Regions from separate parts of the Paeniglutamicibacter sp. genome, predicted to be linked through region 2. Evidence: riboswitches for the same ligand, from Rfam matches in the RefSeq annotation. Region 2 holds a riboswitch; each other region holds the start of a gene.
The links. A riboswitch is a leader RNA that binds a small molecule or an ion and turns the genes downstream of it on or off. The one in region 2 is predicted to bind S-adenosylmethionine.
Positions count from the first base shown of each region.

Region 1: another riboswitch for S-adenosylmethionine. It lies ahead of ACLQ7E_RS10685 (hypothetical protein); the one in region 2 lies ahead of ACLQ7E_RS01755 (O-acetylhomoserine aminocarboxypropyltransferase/cysteine synthase family protein).
Region 3: another riboswitch for S-adenosylmethionine. It lies ahead of ACLQ7E_RS12090 (flavin reductase family protein); the one in region 2 lies ahead of ACLQ7E_RS01755 (O-acetylhomoserine aminocarboxypropyltransferase/cysteine synthase family protein).
Region 4: another riboswitch for S-adenosylmethionine. It lies ahead of ACLQ7E_RS04860 (OsmC family protein); the one in region 2 lies ahead of ACLQ7E_RS01755 (O-acetylhomoserine aminocarboxypropyltransferase/cysteine synthase family protein).

Region 1 covers NZ_JBKKAP010000085.1:11,556-16,094, reverse strand. The annotation lists gene ACLQ7E_RS10695 (zinc-dependent alcohol dehydrogenase family protein) at 1-166, opposite strand, end outside; gene ACLQ7E_RS10690 (agmatine/peptidylarginine deiminase) at 397-1,425, shown strand; SAM riboswitch class IV at 1,532-1,662, shown strand; gene ACLQ7E_RS10685 (hypothetical protein) at 1,685-1,969, shown strand; gene ACLQ7E_RS10680 (PDR/VanB family oxidoreductase) at 2,019-3,020, opposite strand; gene ACLQ7E_RS10675 (aminotransferase class I/II-fold pyridoxal phosphate-dependent enzyme) at 3,023-4,171, opposite strand; gene ACLQ7E_RS10670 (amino acid ABC transporter ATP-binding protein) at 4,219-4,539, opposite strand, start outside.
Region 2 covers NZ_JBKKAP010000014.1:45,528-50,066, reverse strand. The annotation lists gene ACLQ7E_RS01760 (CoA-binding protein) at 1-213, opposite strand, end outside; gene ACLQ7E_RS01755 (O-acetylhomoserine aminocarboxypropyltransferase/cysteine synthase family protein) at 213-1,586, opposite strand; SAM riboswitch class I at 1,742-1,837, opposite strand; gene ACLQ7E_RS01750 (histidine phosphatase family protein) at 1,968-2,519, shown strand; gene ACLQ7E_RS01745 (methyltransferase domain-containing protein) at 2,553-3,200, shown strand; gene katG (catalase/peroxidase HPI) at 3,284-4,539, opposite strand, start outside.
Region 3 covers NZ_JBKKAP010000100.1:18-4,556, reverse strand. The annotation lists gene ACLQ7E_RS12105 (ZIP family metal transporter) at 1-120, opposite strand, end outside; gene dnaB (replicative DNA helicase) at 309-1,682, opposite strand; gene ACLQ7E_RS12095 (DUF1801 domain-containing protein) at 2,198-2,623, shown strand; gene ACLQ7E_RS12090 (flavin reductase family protein) at 2,717-3,226, opposite strand; SAM riboswitch class IV at 3,294-3,406, opposite strand; gene ACLQ7E_RS12085 (dihydrofolate reductase family protein) at 3,649-4,272, opposite strand.
Region 4 covers NZ_JBKKAP010000039.1:68,277-72,815, reverse strand. The annotation lists gene ACLQ7E_RS04870 (VOC family protein) at 1-9, opposite strand, end outside; gene ACLQ7E_RS04865 (MarR family winged helix-turn-helix transcriptional regulator) at 288-791, shown strand; SAM riboswitch class IV at 1,150-1,268, shown strand; gene ACLQ7E_RS04860 (OsmC family protein) at 1,309-1,854, shown strand; gene aztD (zinc metallochaperone AztD) at 1,945-3,258, opposite strand; gene ACLQ7E_RS04850 (hypothetical protein) at 3,400-3,642, opposite strand; gene ACLQ7E_RS04845 (bifunctional metallophosphatase/5'-nucleotidase) at 3,828-4,539, shown strand, end outside.

The DNA of each region.
Region 1 (4,539 bases), on a different contig from region 2:
GCCGGGGCTTGGGCGTCGGGCTGACCCCGCGGTAAGGCCACAGGTCCGAGCCGCACACGCAGGCCGCGGTGACGCCCACGATGGCGTCGGTGTCGGCGAGCAAGGTGGGCTCGGGGCAGTCCTCGACGCGGATGTCCCGCGGTCCGTGGATCAGGGTGGCGCGCATGTGTTCCTCCGCAAGGTGGTTGGCAGCTATCGCTTCCACCTTATGCCCGGTCGGTTGCGGTCGCCCGGAAGCAAGCGCCGGCCTCCCGCCGAAGCGACCGCCCCTTGCGCTAGCTTCGGGCAGCCACCATAATAAACGAACGACATTCATTTAGTGTGACGCCGATCCCATGCGCCCCCTTGGCGGGCACTGTTGCATCGCGCACCACTGACCTTGCAGGAGCACGCATCATGAGCTGGTCAATGCCCGCCGAGACCTCGGCCCAGAAGCGCGTCTGGATGGCCTTCCCCCATGAGGGATACACGCTGGGCGACACCGAGGCAGAAGCCCACGCGGCACGTTCGACCTGGGCCAACGTGGCCCACGCGGTGGCAGGGTTCGCCCCGGTCATCATGGTGGTGGACCCCAAAGACGTGGGGATTGCCGCAGACTACCTCGATGAACGCATCGAGATCCGCACTGCCGAACTCAACGACGCGTGGATGCGCGACATCGGGCCTACCTTCGTCACCGACGAAACCGGCGGGCTCGCGGCCATCGACTGGGTATTCAATGGCTGGGGCGCCCAGGACTGGGCGGCCTGGGACAAGGACGAATTGATCGGCAAGCGGGTGGCCGAGTGGGCAGGCGTGCCCCGCATCGCCTCGACCCTGGTCAACGAGGGCGGCGGCATCCACGTCGACGGACAGGGCTTGGTGCTGGCCACCGAGACCGTCCAGTTGGATCCGGGGCGGAACCCCGGCATCACCAAGGCCGAGGTCGAGGCGGAATTCGCGCGCACCCTCGGCACCACCAAGGTGCACTGGCTCCCGCGCGGGCTGACCCGCGACAGCGAGGAGTTCGGCACCCGCGGACACGTGGACATCGCCGCAACGATTCCCTCCCCCGGAACAGTGCTGGTGCACATGCAGGACAACCCCGAGCACCCGGACTACGCGGTCAGCCGGGAAATCGCTGCATCCTTCCACGGCGCCAGCGATGCGAAGGGCCGCGAGTTCACCGTCATCGAGGTTCCTGCCCCCGCGGCGCTGCGCGATGCGGAGGGATTCGTCGACTACAGCTACATCAACCACCTGGTCATCAACGACGGAGTGGTGGCCTGCACCTTCAACGACCCCAACGACGAGAAGGCCCTCGCAGTGTTGGCCGATGCCTACCCTGGCCGCAAGGTCGTGGGCGTCGATGCCCGCGAGCTGTTCGCCCGCGGCGGCGGCATCCACTGCATCACCCAGCAGGAGCCGATGACGGCGGTGAAGTGAACCCGATTCGGTAGGCAGGGTCACTCGCCGTCATAGATGTCAGTTTGTTGCTCCCCGCAAGCCAGTGGTGGCAAAGTGTCGCCGTTTCACCGTAGGGTGGGTACAGCTTCACGAGTTCTGGTTGCCCTTGCGCAAAGCTCCGACTGACCAGACGCCAACCCCATAGTTGCACGGCGGGTGGTTCGGATGACGAAGCGGCCCTTTCGCGCATTCCGCACGCGAGGGCAAGGACAACTAGCTTCAAGGACGTGTGCACATCATGTACAGCCCCACCCTGATTTCTTCCCCGACCAGGAACCCGCTGCCGCGCTTCGCCGGCGACTGGATCACCGCGTGGCTCGACCTCGACACCGAGACCGGCCTGGTCCACGTGGGCGCCGGGCCCGACGAATGGGTGCTCGAGGCGCTGGCCCCGCACAAGCTCTCGGCGGCGCTGGAGGGCCGCGGCCCCGTCGAGGTCCAGTTCAACCCCGAGCTGCTCGTCCTCCTGCTGCCCGGGGCGCACGAGCTGGTCGGCAGCTCGTTCTTCCGATTGCGCGCCTGAGGTTCCAGGACCCCCGGCCGTTTTGGAACCTCAGCTGCGCGACCCCACGCTAGATGTCCAGGATCACGCGCAACCCCTTGCAACGGGACACGCAGATCATCATGGTGTCCCCCGCATCACGTTCCTCCTCGGAAAGCAGCGAGTCCCGGTGGTCGATCTCCCCCGACACCACCGGGGTCTCGCAGGTCCCGCAGATCCCCTCCCGGCAGGAGTTCAGCACAGGAACACCTGCCTCCGCGAGCGCATCCAGGATGCTGGTGCCCACCGGCACCTGCACCTCGACGCCGTCGGTGGTTTCCACGGTGAACTCGTGGTCCCCGGCGGCCGGGGCGGTGGCGGCCGGGTCGGCCACGAACCGCTCAAGGTGGAACCGGGTCTTGTCCCCCCAACCGGCGGCCAGCGACGCAATGAAGTCCAGCAGCGGGCCCGGGCCACAGGCATAGGTGTGGAACGCTGCTTCCGCATCCCCCAGCAGTTCCTTCAGCGGGTAGAGCCCGGCGGTGTCGTCGGCATGCAGGTGCACCTTGTCCCCATATCGGGCCAGCTCGGCGGTGAACGCCATCGATTTCAGGCTCCGGCCCAGGTAGACCAGTCGCCATGGGGCCCCGGATTCCTCGGCCGCGGCGAGCATCGGCAGGATCGGGGTAATTCCGATGCCCCCGGCAATGAACAGGTATTCCGGGGCCGGCTTCAGCCCGAAGTTGTTGCGCGGTTCGCGGACCTTGATCCGGGCCCCGGGCCGCAGGTCGTCGTGCACGTATGCGGAGCCGCCGCGGCCGGCCGGCTCGCGCAGCACCCCCAGCCGCCAGCGCTGCGCCCCGGCCTCGGAGCACAGCGAGTACTGGCGCAGCAGCCCGTTGGGCAGCAGCACGTCGATGTGCGATCCCGGGGTCCAGCCCGGCAGCGCCAGGGCCGCCGGGTGGGCCAAATGCAGGGAGAGCACGCCATTGGATTCGGTGCGGATCTCGGCGACCTCCACCTCGAAGAAGCCGTCTGTCCCGATGCCCAGAAGGGCCTTGGAATCAGGATCCAGTCCGGTGTCGATTGTCATGGTCACGATGCACCTCCAGTGCTGTGATGTGTTCCCGCGGACGATGCCGCGCTGTGCGAAGCCGGGATGCCCGGCAGGGTGGGATCCAGCGAGTCGAGGGCGGCCAGCACCGCATCGGAGGCCTCGCGCACGGAGATGGTCACCCGCACCCCCGAGCCCGGGAAGGCACGCACCGAGACGCCCCTGGCCACGCAGCCGGCCTCCAGCTCCAGCGAGCGCGGTCCGGCGGGGATCCACACGAAGTTCCCGCCGCTGGGTGGCACGGGCAGCCCGCGGGCGAGCAACCCCTCGTGCAGGTACGCGCGCTCCGCCACGACCCCGGACACCGTTGCGGCCAGGTGGGCGCTGTCGGACCAGGCCGCGGCCGCGCCGGCCTCGGCCAGCGAACTGAGCCCGAACGGCGGGGCAACGGCACGGATGTTCGCCGCGATGCCCGCGCTGGCCAGCAGGTATCCTGCCCTGGCCCCGGCCAGCCCGTAGGCCTTGGAGAAGGTCCGCAGGATGACCAGGTTCGGGTGGGAATCCAGCAGGTGCCGAGAGTCGATTTCCGCTTCGGCGAACTCCCGGTAGGCCTCATCGAGCACCACCAGCACGTGCCGCGGAATGTTGTCCAGGAACGCCGCGAGCTCACCGGCGTCCATCACCGTGCCCGTCGGGTTGTTCGGGTTGCACAGCAGCACCATGCGGGTCTCGTCGGTGACCGCCTTGCCCATGGCGTCCAGGTCGTGCCGGTGGGACCCGTCCAGGGGCACGGGCAGCGATTCGGCGCCGGCCAGGGCAATCAGGATCGGGTACGCCTCGTAGCTGCGCCACGCATGCACCACGGTGGATCCGGCTGGTGCGTAGGCATCGAGCACCTGCCCCAGCAGGGCCAGGGATCCGCCGCCCACCACGACCCGTCCCGGGTCCAGGCCCAGGCCGGAAGCGATTGCCGCGACCAGCTTGTCCCCGGCGATGCCAGGGTAGCGGTTGGCGCCGGCCGCGGCCTTCGCCATGGCGGCAACGGCCGCCGGGGACGGGGAGGTGCACGACTCGTTCGAGGACCCCACCCAGCGCACGGTGTCCAGGCCGGCGGCCCGCGAGTAGCGCTGTAGCGTGGCCACGACGGGGCGCGGCACCGGTCCGGCGCAAATGCCGGTATGCATGCTCATTGTCTTGCTCCGTTCAGGGGGTTGCCTTGGTGGTGTGCCCGAGCCAGCTAGGCCAGGACCTTGGAGAGGAACGCCTGGGTTCGGGTTTCACGTGGGTTCTCAAGCACCTGCCGGGGGCTTCCGGACTCCACCAGCTGCCCGTCGGCCATGAAGTGCACGACGTCGCCGACCTCCTTGGCGAAGCCCATTTCGTGGGTGACCACGATCATGGTCATGCCCGAGGCCGCCAGCGAGCCCATCACGTCCAGCACCTCCCCGACCAGTTCCGGGTCCAGAGCGCTGGTCGGCTCGTCGAAGAGCATCAACCGCGGCTTCAGGGCCAGCGCGCGGGCGATCGCCACGCGCTGCTGCTGGCCTCCGGAGAGCTG
Region 2 (4,539 bases):
GACCGGCTGCCCCAGGATCTCGTTGAGCACCGGGTTCACGAAGTAGACCTTGTACTTGGCCGAGGACAGCAGGTACGTCGATACGAAGTAGCTGGCGCGCGAGGGCTTGTTCGAGGCCCCCACGATCGCGATCGACTTGGTGTTGCGCAGGATGTCCAGGCGCTCGGCGGCATTGGGTCCCACCCAGGTGCGGGCCTCGATGGCGTTGCTCATTACTTGGCTCCCGTCACGGCGGCCGCGCGGGCGGCGTCGATGGAGCAGGCTGCCCCGTCGTAGGTTTCCTCGGCCGGGGCGCCCGCAACCTGCTGCGAGACGGTCAGTGCCTGGTCCAGGTCCCAGAGGATGTCCTCCAGGTCCTCCAGGCCCACCGAGAAGCGGATCAGGTCCTCCGGGACGCCGGCGGCAACCAGCTGCTCGGCGGAGAGCTGCTGGTGCGTGGTGGAGGCCGGGTGCAGCACCAGGGTGCGCACGTCCCCGATGTTGGCCAGGTGGCTGGCCAGCTGCAGTGCCTCGATGAAGGCGGTGCCGGCGGCGCGGCCGCCCTTGACGCCGAAGCTGAACACCGAGCCGACGCCCAGGGGCAGCAGCTCCTTGGCGCGCTCGTAGTGCGGGTGGGATTCCAGGCCGGCGTAGTTCACGTAGGTGATGCGCTCATCGGCCTCGAGCCATGCCGCAACGGCCTTGGCGTTTGCCAGGTGCGAGTCCATGCGCTGGGGCAGGGTCTCGACGCCCTGCAGCAGCTGGAACGCCGACTGTGCCGGCAGGGCCGGACCGATGTCGCGCAGCTGCTCGCTGCGCAGCTTGGTCAGGAAGCCGTACTCGCCGAAGTTGTCCCACCAGGAGACATTGCCGTAGGAGGCCACCGGCTCGGTCATCGCGGGGAACTTGCCGTTGCCCCAGTTGAAGGTGCCGGATTCCACCACGACGCCGCCGAGGGTGGTGCCGTGGCCGCCAAGGAACTTGGTGGCGGAGTGGATGACGATGTCTGCGCCGTGCTCGATGGGACGCAGCAGGTACGGAGGGGTGAGGGTCGAGTCGACCACGAGCGGGATGCCCGCGGCGTGGGCGACCTCGGCCAGGCCCTTGAGGTCCGCGATGTCGCCCGAGGGGTTTGCCACGACCTCGGTATAGACGGCCTTGGTGTTCTCCTGGATGGCGGCGGCGAACTCGGCCGGATCCGTGGAATCGACGAAGGTAGTCTGGACCCCGAAGCGGCGCAGGGTCACGTCGAGCTGGGTGATGGTGCCGCCGTAGAGCTTGGAGGAGGCCACGATGTGGTCCCCGGTCCCGGCCAGCGCCGCGAAGGTGATGAATTCGGCGGCCATGCCCGAACCGGTGGCCACGGCGCCGATGCCGCCCTCGAGGGAGGCGATGCGTTCCTCGAATGCCGCCACCGTCGGGTTGCCGATGCGGGAGTAGATGTTGCCGTACTTTTGCAGCGCAAAGAGGTTCGCGGCGTCGTCGGAATCCTTGAAGACAAACGACGTGGTCTGGTAGATCGGCACGGCGCGGGATCCGTGCTCGGCGTCCGGTGTGCCGCCGGCGTGCAGTGCGCGCGTGCGGAATCCAAATTGATGTTCGGCCATGAGGGGTGGCTGACTCCTTGCATATGCGGGCGACGCCCGTCCACGTTCCGTGGACTTCCATCGCCCTAAGGTGGGGCTGGTTTGCTAACTTTTCCCGGGATCAATGCTGGGTTGCCGTGGCGGGGGCCGGGCAGTCCCAAAGATTGCTTTCGCGCTCTCCATCGTTTCTGGCGGTAGCACCTTCTCCACCGGAGTGTGGAAGGTTGCTGCGGCGTCACTGAACCAGATCTCTCGGCCGCTCGGGATGGTGGTCTGGAATCCATTGTGGCAAGAATTCCCCGATGCGCCAAAGATTGTGAGCTTAGGTTGCGGCAGGAATCCGGCAAATCGAAGATCCTGCAAGAAAAGCGGGACCAAAAGCCGCCCGGTAGGCTTGTGGGCATGAGTGCAACATTGGTTTTGGTTCGGCACGGTGAAACCGCCTGGAACGCCGAGGGCCGCCTTCAGGGTCAAACGGATATTCCGCTCAACGACCTGGGGCGGGCCCAGGCGCACGCCGCGGGACAGTCGCTCGGCTCCGAACCGTGGGACGTCATCGTCTCCTCGAGCCTGGGGCGGGCCATCGAGACCGCCGAGTTGATCGGCCAGAACCTCGGACTCGCCCTCGCCGAAAAGATCGGCGGCCTGCAGGAACGCAGCTACGGCGACGCCGAGGGACACGTGGTCCGCGACCTGCCCCGCGACCAGATCGATCTCCTGTTGCGTTCGGCCGAACCCGAGGACGCCGTGGCAAGCCGTGGCCTGGCCGTGCTGCATGAACTCACCCAGAGCCACCCCGGCAAACGCATCATCGCGGTGGCACACGGAACGCTGATCCGCCTGACGCTGGATGCGATCAGCGGGGGCGAGCGGAGCCCCATCCTGCGCAACGGCGCCATCGTTCAGGTTGACGTCGAGAGGCTGCGGGACCATTTCCGCTCGCCGGTGCACTAGAAAACCCTGCCCGCGCGGGCGCACCATGTGTGCATGAGCGAAACGTTTTTTGGGGAACCTGAGTATTACGCCCGATGGGCCAAGACCTACGACGCCATGATCGGCTCCAAGCTGTACAACAAGGTGTTCTGGGGCACCGACCCCCGGCAGTATTCAATCTTCGCTGCCCAGGCCATCGGCTCCGGGCAGGGTCCGCTGCTGGAGGTGGCGGCCGGCACGGCGCAGGCCACCGCGACGCTTCACGTGGCCAGCGCCAGGGAGACGACGTTGGTGGACATGAGCGCCCCGATGCTGGAGCTGGCGGGCCAGTCCATCGCCCGGGCGGCCGGCGGCACCCTGCCCAAGCGGATCACCCTGGAATGCCGGGACATGCTCTCGCCCTCGGGGGACAAACGCTACGAAACCATTCTCGGCCTGGGGCTGCTGCACCTGGTCCCGGATGTCACCGCCACAGTCAGCGCCCTCGGCCGGCAACTCGAGAACAACGGAAGAATGTTCCTGGCCTCGTTGGTCAAGGGCTCGGCCCGGTCCAACGCCTACCTTGCGCTGCTGAAGGCCCATGGCGACATCGCGCGTGTCCGCACCGCCACCGAGCTCTTTGACGAAGTGCGGGCCAGCGGGCTTGGACCGGTCACGCTTTCCCGGCGCGGGGCCATGGCCTACGTGGAGATTTCGCGCTAGAAACGCGGGATGCGAGGCCAGCACATATGGTGGCGCGAGAGGCGGCGCGGGAGACCCGCCCCGCCTCTCGATTCAGCCGGTGACTACTTCTTCAGTTCGAAGCGGTCGGCGTCCATGAGCTTGGCCCATGCGGCGGCGAAATCGCGGCCGAACTTCTCCTTGGCGTCGTCCGAGGCGTAGGCCTCGGCCAGGGCGCGGAGCTCGGAGTTCGAGCCGAAGACCAGGTCCACGCGGCTGCCGTTGAAGCGGCCGTCGGTGGTGGAGTAGGTCTTCTCTTCGGCGTCCGGGGTCCATTCCAGGCCCAGCTCCATGAGATTCGCGAAGAAGTCGTTCGTCAGCGCACCCGGGGTGTCGGTGAAGACGCCCAGGTTCGAGCCGTCCCAGTTGTTGCCCAGCACGCGCAGGCCACCGAGCAACACTGTCATCTCCGGGGCCGAGAGGCCCAACAGGTTCGCGCGGTCGATCAGCAGGTACTCGCTGGGCATCTTCAGGAAGCCCGAGTCGTAGTTGCGGAACGCGTCGGCAACCGGCTCAAGCCACGCGAACTGCTCCGGATCGGTCTGCTCCTGGGTGGCATCCACGCGGCCCGGGGTGAACGGCACGGTGAGCTCCTGGCCTGCGGCCAGGGCAGCCTGCTCGATGCCCACGTTGCCTGCCAGAACCACGACGTCGGCGAACGAGGTCTTGACCAGTGAGGTGGCGTTGAACTCGTCAACGATTTCCTCGAGCTTGGCGATGACCGGCTTGAGCTGCTCGGGCTGGTTCACGGTCCAGGAAACCTGTGGCTCCAGGCGGATGCGGCCGCCGTTGGCGCCGCCTCGCTTGTCCGAGGAACGGAAGGTCGCAGCGGCCTTCCAGGCGGTGGAGACCAGCTGCTGGACGCTCAGGCCCGAGGCGGCGATCGTGGACTTCAGCGCCTCGATTTCCGCATCGCCCAAGGTCACGGCCGGAGCGGCCGGCAGCGGATCCTGCCAGACGAGGTCCTCGGCCGGGACCTCCTTGCCCAGGTAGCGGGACTTCGGGCCCATGTCGCGGTGGGTCAGCTTGAACCACGCGCGGGCGTAGGCGTCGGAGAACTGCTCCTGATTGTCCTTGAAGCGGCGGGAAATCTCGCCGTAGATCGGGTCGAAGCGCAGGGCCAGGTCGCTGGTGAGCATGCGCGGCTCGCGGTGTGCGGCCGGGTTGTGGGCCATCGGGACCAGATCGGCGCCGCCGCCGTCCTTCGGACGCCACTGCTGGGCGCCGGCAGGGGAAAGGAACATTTCCCACTCGTAGGCGAAGAGGATGTGGAAGAACTCGTTGTCCCAGCGGGTCGGGTGGTAGGTCCAGGTGACCTCCA
Region 3 (4,539 bases), on a different contig from region 2:
TGCCATGATGCTCGAGACAATTTTTCGCGGAATGTCCAACCACCAGGCCGCGGCGGCGCCGAGCAGCAACGCCGACCCGGCGATGGTGCCCCACATGAGTGCTTGCAAGGACATCATCATGGCGTCACGCTATCGCATAATAACTATTCACGCAGCGATTTCATGGAATACGCGGCATCGCGGACAAGGAATCGGCACCCTTGCCCGCGCATCCAGCGGACCATTTCGCGGCCGCCAAACGACTATGGGCGGTTGCGTGGCCCCGAAAGGGGGAACGCAACCGCCCGGTCGCCGGATGTTCCGAGAAACTAGCCGTGGCCGTCCTGAGCCATGTTGCTGAAGCGCGAGTAGTGGCCTTGGAAGGCGACGGTGATGGTCTTGGTCGGGCCGTTACGGTGCTTGGCCACGATCACGTCGGCCTCGCCGGCACGGGCCGATTCCTTGTCGTAAATATCTTCACGGTGCAAAAGAATGACCATGTCGGCATCCTGCTCGATCGATCCGGACTCGCGAAGGTCCGAAATCATCGGCTTCTTGTCGGTACGCTGTTCCGAACCACGGTTCAGCTGGGAGAGCGCGATGACCGGAACGTCGAGCTCCTTGGCCAGAAGCTTCAGCGCACGGGAGAACTCCGAAACTTCCTGCTGACGCGATTCGACTTTTTTGCCCGAGCTCATCAGCTGCAGGTAGTCGAGCACCACGAGCTTGAGGTCATGCTTCTGCTTGAGTCGACGGCACTTGGCGCGAATTTCCATGAGCGACATGTTCGGCGAATCATCAATGAACAGGGGCGCGTCATTGAGCCGGCCCATGGTGGTGGCGATCTTCGACCACTGTTCGTCCTGGATGGTGCCCTTTCGCAAGTCCTGCAGCGCGATGCTGGCCTCCGCCGAGAGCAGGCGCATGGCAATTTCGTTCCGGCCCATTTCCAGGGAGAAGAAAACGGCAGTCATGCTGTTCTTAATGGACGCTGACCTGGCAAAATCCAATGCGAATGTTGACTTGCCAACGGCCGGGCGGGCCGCGATGACGATCATCTGGCCGCCGTGCAGGCCCTGCGTCAGTTCGTCGAGTTCGAAGAATCCGGTGGGAACACCGATCACGCCCTCGCCGCGACTGCCGGCGGATTCGATTTCATCGACGGTGCCCTCGATGATGTCGCGCAGCGGCACGTAGTCTTCGGCAGTGCGGCGCTCGGCGACCTTGTAGACCTCGGCCTGGGCCTCGTTGACGATGGCGTCGACTTCGCCGTCCTGTGAGTATCCGAGCTGGACGATCTTGGTGCCCGCATCAACCAGCCGGCGCAGCACTGCGCGTTCGCGCACGATCTCGGCGTAGAAACCGGCGTTGGCGGCGGTAGGCACCGACTGGATGAGCGTGTGCAGGTAGGCAGGGCCGCCGATGCGGGTGATTTCGCCGCGCTTGGTCAACAGGTCGGAGACGGTGACGGCGTCGGCGGGCTCGCCACGGCCGTAGAGGTCGATGATGGCTTCGTAGATCGCCTCGTGCGCCGGACGGTAGAAGTCCAGCCCGCGCAGCACCTCCACGCAGTCCGCGATGGCGTCCTTGGAGAGCATCATGCCGCCCAGGACGCTTTGCTCGGCTACGAGATCTTGCGGTGGAGTGCGTCCATAGTCCGATCCACGTGAATCAGAGCTGGTTTCGGTGCTGGCTAGCGACACGGGCTTTTCCCTTCAAGCTTCGCGGGTTCCCAAGTTTTCCGCTTCATTACCTATTCAGTGTCTCAAGGAGCACAGACGATTCGTTAGGTTCAAAATCACACGTGCTCAAGGGCACCGCGAACCTGTGGAAATAGGTGGGGAACACTGTCACCATAGACCTGTTTCCCCCCAAACCCAACACGGTTATCCACAGGCCATGTGGATAACCTGTGAACCTCGCGGCGTGTTGTGTGCACAGTCTGGGGAGAACATTGTGGATTACACCAAAATTTTGCCCACAATACGGATCTGACTAGGATCTATCTAGATACATGCCTGTGGATACAAACTATTTATCCACATCCACCAGGGGCGTAAATACCAGTTATACACACAAAAACCCCGTGATTCCGGGGCTAAATCAGTCGCCGTTTCACAGTTACCCACAAGCTATCCACAGACACGCCGGAAGTTGCCACGGATCTGGGGATTGCGGGCATTGATGGAGATCACCAACCACTGACATACTGGGCCGCATGAGCGCCAACAAGACCGCACCAACGGCCGTTGATCCTCGCGAGTTCATCGCCGCCGTGCCCCATCCGATCCGGCGCACGGACGCCGAGGTCCTCCTGGAGATGATGGAAGAGGTAAGCGGCCAGCCACCAACCATGTGGGGTCCCACGATCGTCGGCTTCGGAACCTACCACTACAGGTACGAATCGGGCCGCGAAGGGGATGCCGGCGCCATTGGCTTCTCGCCGCGGTCGACGAACCTTGCCCTTTACGGGCTGACCATAGCCCCGACCGCCGGGCCACTGCTGGCGAAGCTGGGCAAGCACAAGCGCGGGGCGTCCTGCTTGTACGTGAACAAGCTCGCGGACGTGGATCTGGAGATCCTCACCCAGCTTGCCCGCGACGGCTACCGATACATGATGGACGTGGTGCACGAACCGTCGTAGGAAACCCTCGGCAAAAAACAAAGGGCTCCGTGCCCGTGCCATCGAATCAGGGATTCGGTGCCACGGGCGCGGAGCCCTTGAGGTTCAGGTGCCTTAGGAGACCAGCTGTTCGGCGTCCAGGCGACGGAATGCCGAGCCGTGGAACACGAGCGGCGAGTTGGCGTTGTCGTGCGTCTGGTGGCCGTGGACGCGCAGCAGCACCACCTGGTGGTCGCCAGCGGGGATCTCCTGCTCAATGGAGCAGTCGAGCCACAGGGTGGCGTCATGCAGGAAGAGCGCGCCCTCGTCGGTCGAATCAAGGCGAAGCCCGGCAAAACGGTCCCCGGACTTCGAGGCGATCTGTCGGCACACGCCCTCGTTCTTCTCGCTGAGCACCGAAACGCCAATGCGTCCGCTGGTGCGCACCAGCGGCCAGGTGTTCGAGGTGTTCTGGACCGCGAACATCACCAGCGGCGGATCCATGGAGACGCCAACCGTAAAGGACGAGGCCACAATCCCTTGCGGCTGCCCGTCAACGATGGCGCAGAGTGCGGCAATGCCCGAGGGGTGCTGGGCAAAGACGTTGCGCAGGGTGTTGGGGGTGAGGTCAGAGGTGAGTGTCATAGTGCTCAATCCTTCGGCTTCGGCCCACCTTCGCGGTGCGTGTCATTCACGCGCCAACCAGTGAGGTGTGCGGTACTTGCCTCCGGGGTTCCGGTAGGCCGAATCATCACCTGGAGCACCCCGCCACCGTGAGAGGGTTGCCGGTCAACGGGCCAGGGCCTTACGTTGACACTCTTGATTCATGACTAACGTTAGAAGAAATATTTACGTCTCGTCAAAGTTTGTTTCGACATACGAAGTCACGAAGCGTAAAAATCGAAGATTGTGCGACCATATGCCATGATTCTGCCGATGGGTACCGAAGAGCGCCAATCGACACTTGAACGCCGGGACTTCCTCGCGCTGACCGAAGGAGACGCTTGCGCTTCACGGAAAGCCGGTCGCCGACCAGGTCTCAATTGTGACCTTGCAACATTCCTGGACTAGATGTCCGAGACGCCCGTATAGGTCGCATAGGCAGCGTCGCCGGTGCATTGGTAGATCAGGATGGCAAGCCCGCCCGGGGTGGTCTTGCTGCTGGAAAGCCGCAGCCCTGCCGGTGCGCCGCCGTCAGGGAAGAGGCGCCGCCCGTGTCCAAGGACCACGGGTGCCACCACGAGCCTGAGTTCGTCAATCAGCCCATCGGCAAGCAATGATCCGGCAAGCCTGGCACTCCCGTGGATCTGCAGCTCCCTGCCGGGACGCGCCTTGAGCTCCGCGACCTGGGCGGCAACGTCGCCGGAGAGGACCGTGGTCGGGTTCCAGGTTCCCTCGCCCAGCGTCTGCGAGGCGACGTACTTGGGCAGGGAATTCATGAGCCCCGTGAAGGGGTCGTCCGGGTCGGTGATTTGCGGCCAATCCCTGGCGAAGGCCTCATAGGTGCGGCGGCCAAGCAGCAGCCCGTCGGCTTCCCCAAGCCATTGCGCGGCCTGGTCAACGAAGGCCTCGTCCATGTGCGGGACAAGCCATCCACCCTGGGTGAATCCATCGGTCGTGTCTTCCTCGGGAGACCCGGGGCCTTGCGACACCCCGTCGAGACTCACGAATTCCGTCAGTGTCAGCTTCATGATCATGCCTTCTTGGTCGTTTGGCTGCCCATGCCCGGGATGCGACGTTGCCGGTGATCGAGGAAGGGCACTGCTCCACTCGGCAAAGCTACTCGAAGGGAACGCCTGGCGCCAGCCCCCGGCATGTTGCCGGTCCCCCCATCCATCGGGAACTCGACCGCGACATCCAACGCATCACCGCACCAAGGCCTTAACCCACTGTGGAGCCCCCCCCAGGGGGGGGGCCCCGTGGGGGGGCGGGAACGAGGGCCGCGGGTGCGGCAAGAA
Region 4 (4,539 bases), on a different contig from region 2:
CGTGCCCATGGTGTTCTCCATCGTTTGGCGGGGTTCAACAATTAGCAATTCTGCCCGTCACAAGTGGTTACGTGAAGCCCTCGGGCCGATTGTTTTGTCCTGAATTCGCTGAGCGCTCAAACCGGCACAAACCGCCGCATTGACCACATTCGCAGCAGACGCGATCGGCGCCATGGACACGATTGGGGCAGTAGAGCAACTCGTGACCAAAGTGGCGGTCGTGCGGGAATGGCAAACGCGCCGTCGCGAACACTTCGAAACGGCGCATCACCACTAAAATGATTCCCATGACTTCACCGTTCTCCGATTCCCGCCCCGACCCGGGACCGGCAGCAGACCCCGGAACCCTTGATCCACTGATCGAAGACGTGGAAAAAGAGTTTTCGATCATGGTCGTCAAGGCGCGCCAGGCCATTCGCAAGCGCGCCGCAGCCATCCATCCGGAACTTCAGCCGCTGGGCTACAAGGTGCTCTCCATCCTTGCGCGCGAGCACGCCCAGCAGCAGATCATCCTGGCCGAGGAACTCCAGGTGGACAAGGCCACCATGAGCCGGATGATCAAATGGCTCGAGGCCAAGAACCTGGTCACCCGCGTCCCGGATCCGAACGACGGCCGGGCCATGCTGGTCAGCATCACCGACACCGCACGTGCCGGATACCTTGCCTCTAGCGCGGCGTCGCGCCAATTGTTGAGGAACCGGCTGATTTCATGGGACCCCGAGGAAATCAAGCGCTTCGCCGACCTGCTTTCGAAGCTCAACGCCAATGATGCCCCGCGACGCGAGAGCTAACCTCCGCACGAAACCGGCCATCGGCCCCCGGCCCTTCACGTGGAGGGCCGGGGCCGATGTCGCAGCAGGCGTAGTTGAACCACCGGCGTTTGCCGCGTCTCATGACAACCGCTCCTCTCGAATGCCGTCATCTCCCGGGCGAGCGCGACTTGACGGGGGCCTTCCAGCATCGAAATCTCCCGAGTCAGACAACGCAGTTACTTCGCCGAACAAATCCAAACACTTCGAACCATTCGCCAATTTGGCAATATTCGGCACCTTGACAGGCACTTGTTCGATATATGGGCGATTGATCGTGAAGATTTGTTAAGTGCCCGCGTTGCGCGGGCACCATGAAATCGACAACACTCGTACACAGAATCACGAGCTCCTGCCACTCACGACCCTGGTCGGCCGGACAGCAACCCTCTTCGTCATAGCGGGGTGCTCCAGGTGAAGATTCGGCGCCGCCCAACAGGAGCGGCGTAAGTATGGCGTCGTGCAAGCGCATGCGCCAGCCACGAAAGGATCGTTTCCCATGTCCGAAACCCTGATCGATAGCACCCTTGATTCGGTTCGCGCCGAGAGGCTGACCGCCGCGGGCACCGCCTGGGGTGAGCGCATTGCCGCCAACACCGCCAGCGCGGCGCTGACCTTCAAGGCCAGCGGAGTGTCCACCGGTTCGGTGTCCAGCGAAATCACCGCCGGCAACCACCGCTTCATTGTCGACGAGCCCGAGGCACTGGCCGGGGACGACGCCGCGGCAAGCCCGGTCGAGTTTGCGCTCGGTGCACTCATTTCCTGCCAGATCGTGGTCTACCGCCTGTACGCGCACCAGCTGGGCATCAAGATCGACTCGCTGGAAATCAACGCCGATGCAGACCTGGATGTTCGCGGCCTCTTCGGCGTCGAGGAGACCGTTCGTCCAGGCTTCGGCGAGGTGCGCCTGACGGTCAAGATCGAGGGCCCGGAGACGCGCGAGCGCTACGAGGAACTGCAGGCAACCGTCGACGAGCACTGCCCGGTGCTGGACATCTTCACCAACCCGACTCCTGTCAGCGTCGAGCTGGTCACCGCCGGCTAGCGCCACCATGAACCGATCGTGGGTCGATGCCGTTCGAGGGGAACGGCATCGACCCACGATTTTTTGTTTCCCGGGAGACGGGGGCTCCCTCTATCCCTTGATCGAGGTGATCTCGTTGGGAACTTCTGGCAGGGTCACGCTCCGTGAGACCTTGCCGGTCTTCAGGTCCACGAAGTGCAACTCCTTGGTAGCCGGTTCGGTGACATAGGCGGTATCCCCTGAGACGTGCACCGTCGGGCGCGGCTGCTGCCAATCGATCGGTTCTTCCCAGGCGCCGACCACGGCAATGGCCTTCTTTTCCTTCCCGTTCTTCACGTCGTAGACATGCAGCTTGCCGTCGGTCCCCAGCAACAGCGCGTCCCCGCCGGCACTGCGGGCCAAGGAGCGGAACGAATAGCTGTAGTCGATGTTGATGAGCTTGAGGGTATTGGTGGCGGTGTCCGTCAGCGAGAAGGTTTGCGGGCGTTCAAGCTCGGCGTCCTTGTCCCTCTTGTAGTCCCCGAGCACCACTGACGAGGCCTCGGAGCCGGCCTGGTTTCCGATGCGGCCGTATGCATCCGGTGCTTCGAGCTTGGAAATCTTCTCGTCCTTGATGACCAGGATGCCGTCCTCGCAGCCGACCACCATGGCCTCGTCCTTGGCAACAGCCTCGCCATGGACACCCGGGCACTGCTTGGATTCGGCCACTGTGGTGCGCCGGTGCTTGGCATCCGTGGCGGAGAGCAGCTTCACCGCGTTGACCGCCTCCGAGGTTCCGTCGGTGACCAGCAATTTCCCGTCCGAGAGCTGCACCGCCACCCCGTGGTGGGCTTCGGGCAGCGCCACGTCGTCGGTGCGCGGAAGTTCCTTGTTGTCCAACTTGGTGGATTCGAAGATGTTGATCTTGCCGGTGGCGTCGTCGAAGAGTGCGGTGTGGCCGGCGTGGACCACCGCATGCCCGGGCTTCCCGGCCGGGAACACCAGCTCGGTCAGCGCGGGTTCGGCGGTGTAGTGGTGGGCGTGTTCCCCGTGCTTCTCGGACCACGCCCCGGCGTCCAGGACCTGGAATCCCCCGGCGGTCGAGACGAGCACGCGGCGGCCATCTCCTGCGGGGTTGACGCGATTGAATCCTTCAAGCCTGTGGTCCGAGAGGATCGCGCCGTCGCGTGCATTGGCGACCAGCAGTCCCCCGTCGTAGGTGAGCACGAGCCGGGGCGTGGCGGTACCGGCCTCAGCGATCTTGGCACTCGGGCTCCCTGCCGAAGATTCCGGTGCGGGTGCGGCCTGGCCGGGCGCACTGGAGGCGCATCCCGCCAGCAGGGTTCCGGCAGTAATGAGCGCCAGAATGCCGGTTCCCATGTGCAACCTGCGGGTGGTGGCAGCGGCCTGGACGCGGCGCTTGGTAAGTGATTTTTCGTGTGACATGGGAATCACCATAAGTTAAATGAGAATCATTCACAACAAAGGTCGGAGTGCGCGGTCTCGGTTTGCTATTGAGAACGCATCGCATCTAGAGTGGGTGGGTGGTGTCGCCGTCGAGCATGCCCCTGGCCACACAGCATTCCCCTACTCGCCGTAGTCGGTGTCCTTGTAAGGGATCCCGGACTTGTCGTAGGTCGTCCAAATTCCCACCTGGCGGCCGCGATCCAGGCGGCCTGAACGCATGATGGTACCGTCGATCCTGAACCACTCCCAGTCGCCGTGAAATTCCCCATCCAGGGTGAACCCGCGCGCCCACGGGCTGCCGTCCTTGTGGAGCTTTTCAAAGGATTCCAGCTCAGGGGCCCTATCCTCGTCGTGATTGGTCATGGCTTCATGGTGCCACAAATAGCCCGCAGACCCGGCGAGTCCCGGGCCTCCCGCAGGGATATCCGCACCCCAACAACCCTTGGACTCCGCATTACCGCTGGGTAGGATCAGCCGCATGTGTCCCGCCGGGCCACATGGATGGGACCACACCAACTCGTCACCTTTCTTGAGGGAGAAGAACCAACGTGTCCGAGAAACTTCCCTTGCGGCGCAACGCATTGATCGCCGCCGCAGCATTCATGCTCCTGGCTTCAACTGCCATCGCGGCCCCGGCGCAGGCCCTGTCCGCCGACCCGAACTCGCAGGTCCAGGCCAAGAAGCCGGACAACGCACCCACCACGACCATCGAGCTGGTGGGCATCAACGACTTCCACGGCCGCATCGAGGCCAACGATGCCGAGGCCGGGGCCGCGGTTCTGGCAGGCGCCGTCAAGGACTACAAGGACCGGAACCGCAACACGCTCTTCGTCTCGGCGGGAGACAACATCGGCGCCTCCACGTTCACGTCCTTCTCGCAACAGGACAACCCCACCATCGACGCACTGGTCGCCGCCGGGCTGGACGTCTCCGCGGTGGGCAATCACGAATTCGACCACGGCTTCAACGACCTGGTTGACCGCGTGATCCCGCGCTACGGCGCCGGCGACGCGGCGGTCGGAGCCGACTACGCCCTGGGAGCCAACGTCTATGAGAAGGGAACCAAGAGCCCTGCACTGAAGGAATACGCCCTCAGGAACCTCAACGGCGTCACCGTCGGCATCATCGGCACCGTCACCGACCAAACCGGCACATTGGTCACACCTGCCGGCGTATCGGGGCTCGATTTCGGAAACCAGCTAGAGGCGGCCAACCGGGTGGCATCGCAACTGAGCGACGGGAAGCAGTCCAACGGCGAAG